2 linked regions of the Azotobacter salinestris genome follow. The protein of the gene in region 1 interacts with the protein of each later gene in a pairwise test. Links are inferred from orthologs where the notes say so. Each region holds a gene or a part of one and is shown on either strand. Other genes may lie near its edges.

Region 1 (3,417 bases):
ATAGATCACCGGACGCCGGCCGATGCGGTCGGAAAGGATGCCGAACGGGATCTGCAGCACCGCCTGGGTCAGGCCGTAGGCGCCGATTGCCAGGCCGATCAGAGTTGGCGTGGCATCCGTCAGGTCCATGCCATAGGTGGCAAGCACCGGCAGCACCATGAACATGCCCAGCATGCGAAAGGCGAATACCAGCGCCAGTCCGCCGCCCGCCCGGATTTCGCTGCCACTCATGCGCTCGCGATCGTGCATGCTCCAGTCCTCGTGAAAATGCGCGATTCTACCAGCCGCCGTTCGGCCAGCACATGCCAGCCGGCCGGGCGTTTCCCGGCTTCCCGCGGTGCGCCGTATACTCGCGGATTTCCGCCCGCCATGCGAGGCCGCTTTGGACAAGATCCTGATCCGTGGGGCGCGCACCCACAACCTGAAGAACATCGACCTGACCCTGCCCCGCGACAAGCTGATCGTCATCACCGGCCTGTCCGGCTCCGGCAAATCCTCGCTGGCCTTCGACACCCTCTATGCCGAAGGCCAGCGCCGCTACGTGGAATCCCTCTCGGCCTACGCCCGGCAATTCCTGTCGATGATGGAAAAGCCCGATGTCGATGCCATCGAGGGCCTGTCGCCGGCGATTTCCATCGAGCAGAAATCCACCTCGCACAACCCGCGCTCCACCGTCGGCACCATCACCGAGATCTACGACTACCTGCGCCTGCTCTACGCCCGCGTCGGCACACCGCGCTGTCCAGAGCACGACGTGCCGCTGGAGGCGCAGACCGTCAGCCAGATGGTCGATCAGGTGCTGGCGCTACCGGAAGGCAGCAAGCTGATGCTGCTGGCTCCTGTGGTCCGCGAGCGCAAGGGCGAGCACCTCTTGGTGTTCGACGAGTTGCGCGCCCAAGGCTTCGTCCGCGCGCGAGTCGACGGCCGGCTCTTCGAGCTGGACGAGTTGCCCAAGCTGGACAAGCAGAAGAAGCACAGCATCGACGTGGTGGTGGACCGCTTCAAGGTGCGCGGCGACCTGCAGCAGCGCCTGGCCGAATCCTTCGAGACTGCGCTGAAACTGGCCGACGGCATCGCCCTGGCGGTACCGATGGAGGGCGAGGCCGGCGAAGAGCTGATCTTCTCCGCACGCTTCGCCTGCCCCCACTGCGGGCACTCGATCGGTGAGCTGGAACCCAAGCTGTTCTCCTTCAACAACCCGGCCGGGGCCTGCCCCTCCTGCGACGGCCTGGGCGTCAAGCAGTACTTCGATCCGCGCCGACTGGTCGATGGCAAGCTGTCCCTCGCCGCAGGCGCGATCCGCGGCTGGGATCGGCGCAACGTCTACTACTTCCAGATGCTCGGCTCGCTGGCCGCACACTATGGCTTCAGCCTCGAGGAACCGTTCGCGGACCTGCCTGCCACTGTACAGAAGACCCTGCTACACGGCAGCGGCCGCGAAAGCATCGAGTTCCGCTATCTCAACGACCGTGGTGACATCGTGGTCCGCGCCCATCCGTTCGAGGGCATCATTTCCAACCTCGAGCGTCGCTATCGAGAAACCGAATCCGCCAGCGTCCGCGAGGAACTTGCCAAGCTGCTCAGCAGCCAGCCTTGCCCCGACTGCCGCGGCACCCGCCTGCGCCGCGAGGCGCGACACGTCTGGGTCGGTGAAAAGACCCTGCCGGCGGTCACCGCCCTGCCGGTGGGCGAGGCCTGCAGCTATTTCTCCGACCTGTCGCTGAGCGGCCGGCGCGGCGAGATCGCCGGGAAGATCCTCAAGGAGATCCGCGAGCGCCTGCAGTTCCTGGTCAACGTCGGCCTCGACTACCTGACCCTGGATCGCAGTGCCGACACCCTGTCCGGTGGCGAGGCGCAGCGCATTCGCCTGGCCAGCCAGATCGGCGCCGGCCTGGTCGGCGTGATGTACATCCTCGACGAACCCTCCATCGGCCTGCATCAGCGCGACAACGAGCGCCTGCTGGCCACCCTCACCCACCTGCGCGACCTGGGCAACACGGTGATCGTGGTGGAGCACGACGAGGATGCCATCCGCCTGGCCGACTATCTGGTCGACATAGGTCCGGGGGCCGGCGTGCATGGCGGACAGATCGTCGCCGAGGGCGCGCCGGCCGAAGTGATGGCCCACCCCGCGTCGCTGACCGGCAAGTACCTCTCCGGCCGCATGAAGATCGAGGTCCCGGCCGAGCGCACCCCCCGCGACGCCAAAAGGCTCCTCAAGCTCAAGGGGGCCCGTGGCAACAACCTGCAGAACGTCGACCTGGAGATCCCGGTGGGCCTGCTCACCTGCATTACCGGGGTGTCCGGTTCGGGCAAGTCGACCTTGATCAACAACACCCTGTTTCCCCTCACCGCCACGGCATTGAATGGCAGCAGCGCGCTGGAAACTGCCCCCCACGACAGCTTCGACGGCCTGCAGCATCTGGACAAGGTGGTCGATATCGACCAGAGCCCGATCGGCAGGACGCCACGCTCGAATCCAGCCACCTATACCGGACTGTTCACGCCCATTCGCGAGCTGTTCGCCGGAGTGCCGGAGTCGCGCTCGCGCGGCTACAACCCCGGGCGATTCTCCTTCAACGTCAAGGGCGGACGCTGCGAGGCCTGCCAGGGTGACGGTGTGATCAAGGTGGAGATGCACTTTCTACCGGACATCTACGTTCCCTGCGATGTCTGCAAGGGCAAGCGCTACAACCGCGAAACCCTCGAAGTGAAATACAAAGGGAAAAACATCCACGAAGTGCTGGAAATGACTATCGAGGAAGCCCGCGACTTCTTCGATGCCGTACCGGCCGTGGCGCGCAAGCTGCAGACGCTCATCGATGTTGGTCTCTCCTACATTCGCCTGGGTCAGAGCGCCACGACCCTGTCCGGCGGCGAGGCGCAACGGGTCAAGCTGAGCCGCGAACTGTCGAAACGGGATACCGGCAAGACCCTGTACATTCTCGACGAGCCCACCACGGGCCTGCATTTCGCCGACATCCAGCAGCTCTTGGACGTGTTGCACCGGCTGCGCGACCACGGCAACACCGTGGTGGTGATCGAGCATAATCTGGACGTAATCAAGACTGCCGACTGGATCGTCGATCTCGGCCCCGAGGGGGGCTCGCGAGGCGGCAGGATCATCGGCGCGGGGACGCCCGAGGAGATCGCCCGGATGGCACATTCCCATACCGGACGTTTTCTCAAGCCACTGCTGGAGCGCGACCGGGCTTGATCGGGACAACCAGGGCAAGAGCCGGCTCCTGAGGGAGCCGGTTTCTCGCTTGCCACTGGGCAACCAGGCGATCTGCCAAGCTTGACTCCTCCAGCCCTGCGACACCCTCGCATACGCCGAGTCGGCCGCGAGGAGGCAGGCTTTGGCACCGCAGGGCTTGCCTGCCGATAGATTGGGACGCCCCTTATGGCTGACACGGA
Region 2 (5,320 bases), 1.1 Mb from region 1 along the record:
TCGGCTTCCTCGACGGCGCGCAGCAGGGGAATTCGACCCTCTTCGTTGTAGTAGACGCCGACACCGAGGTTGACCTTGGTCGGACGGGTATCGGCATTGAATGCTTCGGTGAGGCCAAGGATCGGGTCACGCGGTGCCATTTCTACGGCAGAGAACAAGCTCATGGTCGAGGTGCTCGAAGAAGAAGAGGGTGGAGGGCCAGGCTACTACCCCCACGCAGGCGGACGGGCCATCGACCGGAGAGGGGCGACGGTATGCGCAGGGGGCATGCAGAATCGGGGCGTTAGTATAGCGGCCACGTCCGATGCCTGCGATATGCTGTTTCAGGGTTTTGTGTCAACCATATGTCGAAGGCGGCCCCGCCGGCCGGTGCTCGAAGGCTCCTGCCGGACGCATGCCGGCTGCCTGCAGTTTCCCGGCGAAGTTGTCCGCCGGCACCATCGAGAGAGGTTCCCATGTCCGAATTCCAGCTGGTGACCCGTTTCCAGCCCGCCGGCGACCAGCCCGAGGCCATCCGTCGGATGGTCGAGGGGCTGGAGGCCGGGTTGTCGCACCAGACCCTGCTCGGGGTGACCGGCTCCGGCAAGACCTTCAGCATCGCCAGCGTGATCGCCCGGGTGCAGCGCCCGACCCTGGTGCTGGCGCCCAACAAGACCCTGGCGGCGCAGCTCTACGGCGAGTTCAAGAGCTTCTTCCCGCACAACGCGGTGGAATACTTCGTCTCCTACTACGACTACTACCAGCCGGAAGCCTATGTGCCGTCCTCCGACACCTACATCGAGAAGGACGCCTCGATCAACGACCACATCGAACAGATGCGCCTGTCGGCGACCAAGGCGTTGCTGGAGCGGCCGGACGCGATCATCGTCGCCACCGTCTCGTCGATCTACGGCCTGGGCGATCCGGCCAGCTACCTGAAGATGGTGCTGCACATCGACCGCGGCGACAGACTCGACCAGCGCGCCCTGCTGCGTCGCCTGGCCGAGCTGCAGTACACCCGCAACGACATGGATTTCGCGCGCGCCACCTTCCGCGTGCGCGGCGACGTGATCGATATCTTCCCGGCCGAATCCGAGCTGGAAGCGATCCGCATCGAGCTGTTCGACGACGAGGTGGAGAGCCTGGCCGCCTTCGATCCCTTGACCGGCGAGGTGATCCGCAAGCTGCCGCGCTTCACCTTCTATCCCAAGAGCCACTACGTCACCCCGCGGGAAACGCTGCTGGAGGCGGTGGAGCAGATCAAGGCCGAACTCAAGGACCGCCTGGAGCATCTGCAGGGGCACGGCAAGCTGGTGGAGGCGCAGCGCCTGGAACAGCGCACCCGCTTCGACCTGGAGATGATCCTCGAGCTGGGCTACTGCAACGGCATCGAGAACTACTCCCGCTACCTCTCCGGGCGCGCGCCGGGCGAGGCGCCGCCGACCCTCTACGACTACCTGCCGGACAACGCGCTGATGGTGATCGACGAATCCCACGTCACCGTCCCGCAGGTCGGCGCCATGTACAAGGGCGACCGCTCGCGCAAGGAAACCCTGGTGGAATACGGCTTCCGCCTGCCCTCGGCGCTGGACAACCGGCCGATGCGTTTCGACGAGTGGGAGCGCATCAGCCCGCAGACCATCTTCGTCTCGGCGACCCCCGGTCCCTACGAGGCCGAACACGCCGGACGGATCATCGAGCAGGTGGTGCGCCCCACCGGCCTGGTCGACCCCCAGCTCGAGGTGCGTCCGGCGACTACCCAGGTCGACGACCTGCTCTCCGAGATCCGCAAGCGCGTCGCCGCCGAGGAGCGCGTGCTGGTCACCACCCTGACCAAGCGCATGGCCGAGGACCTCACCGACTACCTGGGCGACCACGACGTGCGGGTGCGCTACCTGCACTCGGACATCGACACCGTGGAGCGCGTGGAGATCATCCGCGACCTGCGCAGCGGCGCCTTCGACGTGCTGGTGGGCATCAACCTGCTGCGCGAGGGGCTGGACATGCCCGAGGTGTCGCTGGTGGCGATCCTCGACGCGGACAAGGAGGGCTTCCTGCGCAGCGAACGCTCGCTGATCCAGACCATCGGCCGCGCCGCGCGCAACCTCAACGGCAAGGCGATCCTCTATGCCGACAACATCACCGGCTCGATGCAGCGCGCCATCGACGAGACCGAGCGGCGCCGGGCCAGGCAGATCGCCTTCAACGAGGCCCACGGCATCGTGCCCAGGGGCGTCAAGAAGGACATTCAGGACATCCTCGAAGGGGCCGTGGTGCCCGGCGCGCGCAGCCGCAAACGGGTGGCCAGGGCGGCGGAGGAGAGCGGCCAGTATGCCGCCGAGCTGCGTTCGCCGAGCGAGATCAACAAGCGCATCCGCCAGCTCGAGGAGAAGATGTACGCCCTGGCTCGCGACCTGGAGTTCGAGGCCGCGGCGCAGCTGCGCGACGAGATCCAGGCGCTGCGCGAAAAGCTGCTGCAGGTCTGATGCAGGAAGGCTCCAGCGTTCGGCCGCGTGCCCGGCTGGAGCCCCCGGCTTCGCCCCTGCTAACATTCGCGCCCTTCATCCTTCTGTTCGTCCCTCTGTCCGGGAGCCTGCATGACCACCGTCCGCACCCGCATCGCGCCGTCGCCCACCGGCGATCCGCACGTCGGCACCGCCTATATCGCCCTGTTCAACCTGTGCTTCGCCCGTCAGCACGGCGGCCAGTTCATCCTGCGCATCGAGGATACCGACCAGCTGCGCTCGACCCGCGAGTCGGAGCAGCAGATCTACGACGCCCTGCGCTGGCTAGGCATCGAATGGGACGAGGGCCCGGACGTCGGCGGCCCCCACGGCCCCTACCGGCAGAGCGAGCGCGGCGAGATCTATAAAAAGTACTCGGACGAGCTGGTCGCCAAGGGCCACGCCTTCCCCTGCTTCTGCAGCGCCGAGCGCCTCGACCAGGTGCGCGCGCAGCAGATGGCCAACAAGGAGACCCCGCGCTACGACGGCCACTGCATGCACCTCGCCCCGCAAGAGGCGCAGCGCCGCATCGATGCCGGCGAGTCCCACGTGATCCGCATGAAGGTGCCGAGCGAAGGCGTCTGCACGGTGCCGGACCTGCTGCGCGGCGATGTGGAGATCCCCTGGGACCGCATGGACATGCAGGTGCTGATGAAGGCCGACGGCCTGCCCACCTATTTCCTCGCCAACGTGGTCGACGACCACCTGATGGGCATCACCCACGTGCTGCGCGGCGAGGAGTGGCTGCCCTCGGCGCCCAAGCTGATCAAGCTCTACGAGTACTTCGGCTGGGAGCAGCCCAAGCTGGTGTACATGCCGCTGTTGCGCAATCCGGACAAGAGCAAGCTGTCCAAGCGCAAGAACCCCACCTCGATCACCTTCTACCAGCGCATGGGCTTTCTGCCCGAGGCGATGCTCAACTACCTGGGCCGCATGGGCTGGTCCATGCCCGACGAGCGCGAGAAGTTCACCCTGGCGGAGATGATCGAGCACTTCGACATCAATCGCGTGTCCCTCGGCGGGCCGATCTTCGACATGGAGAAGCTTTCCTGGCTGAACGGCCAGTGGCTGCGCGAGCTGCCGGTCGAGGCCTTCGCTGCCGAAGTGCACAAGTGGGCGTTCAATCCCGAGTACCTGATGCAAATCGCTCCGCACGTGCAGGGTCGGGTGGAGACCTTCAGCCAGATCGCCCCGCTGGCCGGCTTCTTCTTCGCCGGCGGCGTGCCGCTGGACGCCACGCTGTTCGAGCACAAGAGGCTCTCGCCCGACCAGGTCCGCCAGTTGCTGCAGCTGATCCTCTGGAAGCTGGAAGCCCTGCGCCAGTGGAACAAGGACAACATCACCGCGATCATCCAGAAGACCAGCGAGCACCTCGGCTACAAGCTGCGCGACGCAATGCCGCTGATCTTCCCGGCGATCACCGGCCAGGCCAGCTCGGTGTCGGTACTCGACGCCATGGAGATCCTCGGCGCCGACCTGACCCGCTTCCGCCTGCGCCAGGCCATCGAGCTGCTCGGCGGCGTGTCGAAGAAGGAGAACAAGGAGTGGGAGAAGCTGCTGGCCGAGATGCCCTGATCTTTCCCGCATGAGCGAGGCGGCGGGCTGAACCGGCCCGGCTTCCCGAGCTACGTGCCCCGAGCTACGCGCCCCGGTCTTTCCAGCAGGAGAGGCCGGGGCTTTTTGTTTGTCGCGTCAGCAGGTCACCCAGACAGCCATGGACGTCCACGGCTGTCGGCGAGGGGAACTTATCAAGGTCGTCGGTCAACGAAAAAAGACCTGCGCCTTTTTCTTTCCCTATCTGATTGCCTTGCTCGGAGGACGCCACGCAATGAATTGGACGGAGCTGAATTGGCAAGAGCTGGACTGGCAGGCAATGCTGAACGAAAGCCTCTGGACGAGCCTCGCCCTGCTGCTGGCCGTGACCCTGGCCAGCTACTGGCTGCTGCGCGGCATTCTCGGCATCGTCAGCCGCCGGATGCGGGCGCTGGCGGCGCGCGGGCGGCTCTACGGCTTCATCGCGGAAATGCTCGCGCATACCAGCCGCCTGCTGGTCTTCGCCTTCTCGCTGCTCATCGGCCTGAAGGTGGTGGAATTGTCGCCGCGCTGGGAGGACATGCTGTCCCACGGCTGGTTCATCGCCCTGGCCTTTCAGCTGGCGCTGTGGCTCGACACCGGCATCCGCCTGTGGATGGACAGCCTGGCCCACAACGGCCGGGCGCGCAATCCGGTGACCACGGCGATCATCGGCATCCTCTTCCGTATCCTGATCTGGGCGATGATGCTGCTGTCGATCCTCGCCAACCTCGGGGTGAACATCACCGCCATGGTCGCCAGCCTGGGGATCGGCGGCATCGCCATCGCCCTGGCGGTGCAGACGGTGCTCGGCGATGTCCTCGCCTCGCTGTCGATCGGCATGGACAAGCCTTTCGAGATCGGCGATTTCGTGGTGTTCGGCGAGGTGGCCGGAACCATCGAGCACATCGGCGTGAAGACCACCCGCATCCGCAGCCTGAGCGGCGAGCAGATCGTCTGCGCCAATTCCGACATGCTGACCAGGACCCTGCACAACTACAAGCGCATGGACACCCGGCGGATCGTGTTCAAGTTCGGCATCGCCTACAACACGCCGGTGGAGAAGGTGCGCGAGGTCGCGGCGCTGGTCCGGCGGATCGTCCAGGGGATCGAGGGCACCCGTTTCGACCGCGCGCATTTCCTGGCCTTCGATGAAAGCCAGCTGACCTTCGAGGTGGTCTACATCGTGCTCAGCGCGGATTACAACCGCTACATGGATATCCAGCAGGAGATCAACCTGGGCCTGCTGCAGGGCCTGCGCGAGA

What was found. The genes of interacting proteins can lie anywhere in the genome.
Region 2: the proteins of uvrA (region 1) and uvrB interact in binary tests that used the Escherichia coli proteins (3 or more experiments, as listed by UniProt). The link is inferred for Azotobacter salinestris from one-to-one orthologs.

Annotation. Positions count from the first base shown.
Region 1 is NZ_CP045302.1:3,428,955-3,432,371, reverse strand. It holds uvrA (excinuclease ABC subunit UvrA), read left to right. Parts: upstream 1-382; coding sequence 383-3,217; downstream 3,218-3,417. Other genes in the region: GCU53_RS16005 (MFS transporter), read right to left, coding at 1-249. UniProt on the Escherichia coli protein: The UvrABC repair system catalyzes the recognition and processing of DNA lesions. UvrA is an ATPase and a DNA-binding protein. A damage recognition complex composed of 2 UvrA and 2 UvrB subunits scans DNA for abnormalities.
Region 2 is NZ_CP045302.1:4,520,935-4,526,254, forward strand. What follows is about bases 1-2,960. They hold uvrB (excinuclease ABC subunit UvrB), read left to right. Parts: upstream 1-455; coding sequence 456-2,465; downstream 2,466-2,960. Other genes in these bases: GCU53_RS21300 (amino acid aminotransferase), read right to left, coding at 1-164; gltX (glutamate--tRNA ligase), read left to right, coding at 2,577-2,960. Outside these bases: more of gltX, read left to right, coding at 2,961-4,058; GCU53_RS21315 (mechanosensitive ion channel family protein), read left to right, coding at 4,342-5,320. UniProt on the Escherichia coli protein: The UvrABC repair system catalyzes the recognition and processing of DNA lesions. A damage recognition complex composed of 2 UvrA and 2 UvrB subunits scans DNA for abnormalities.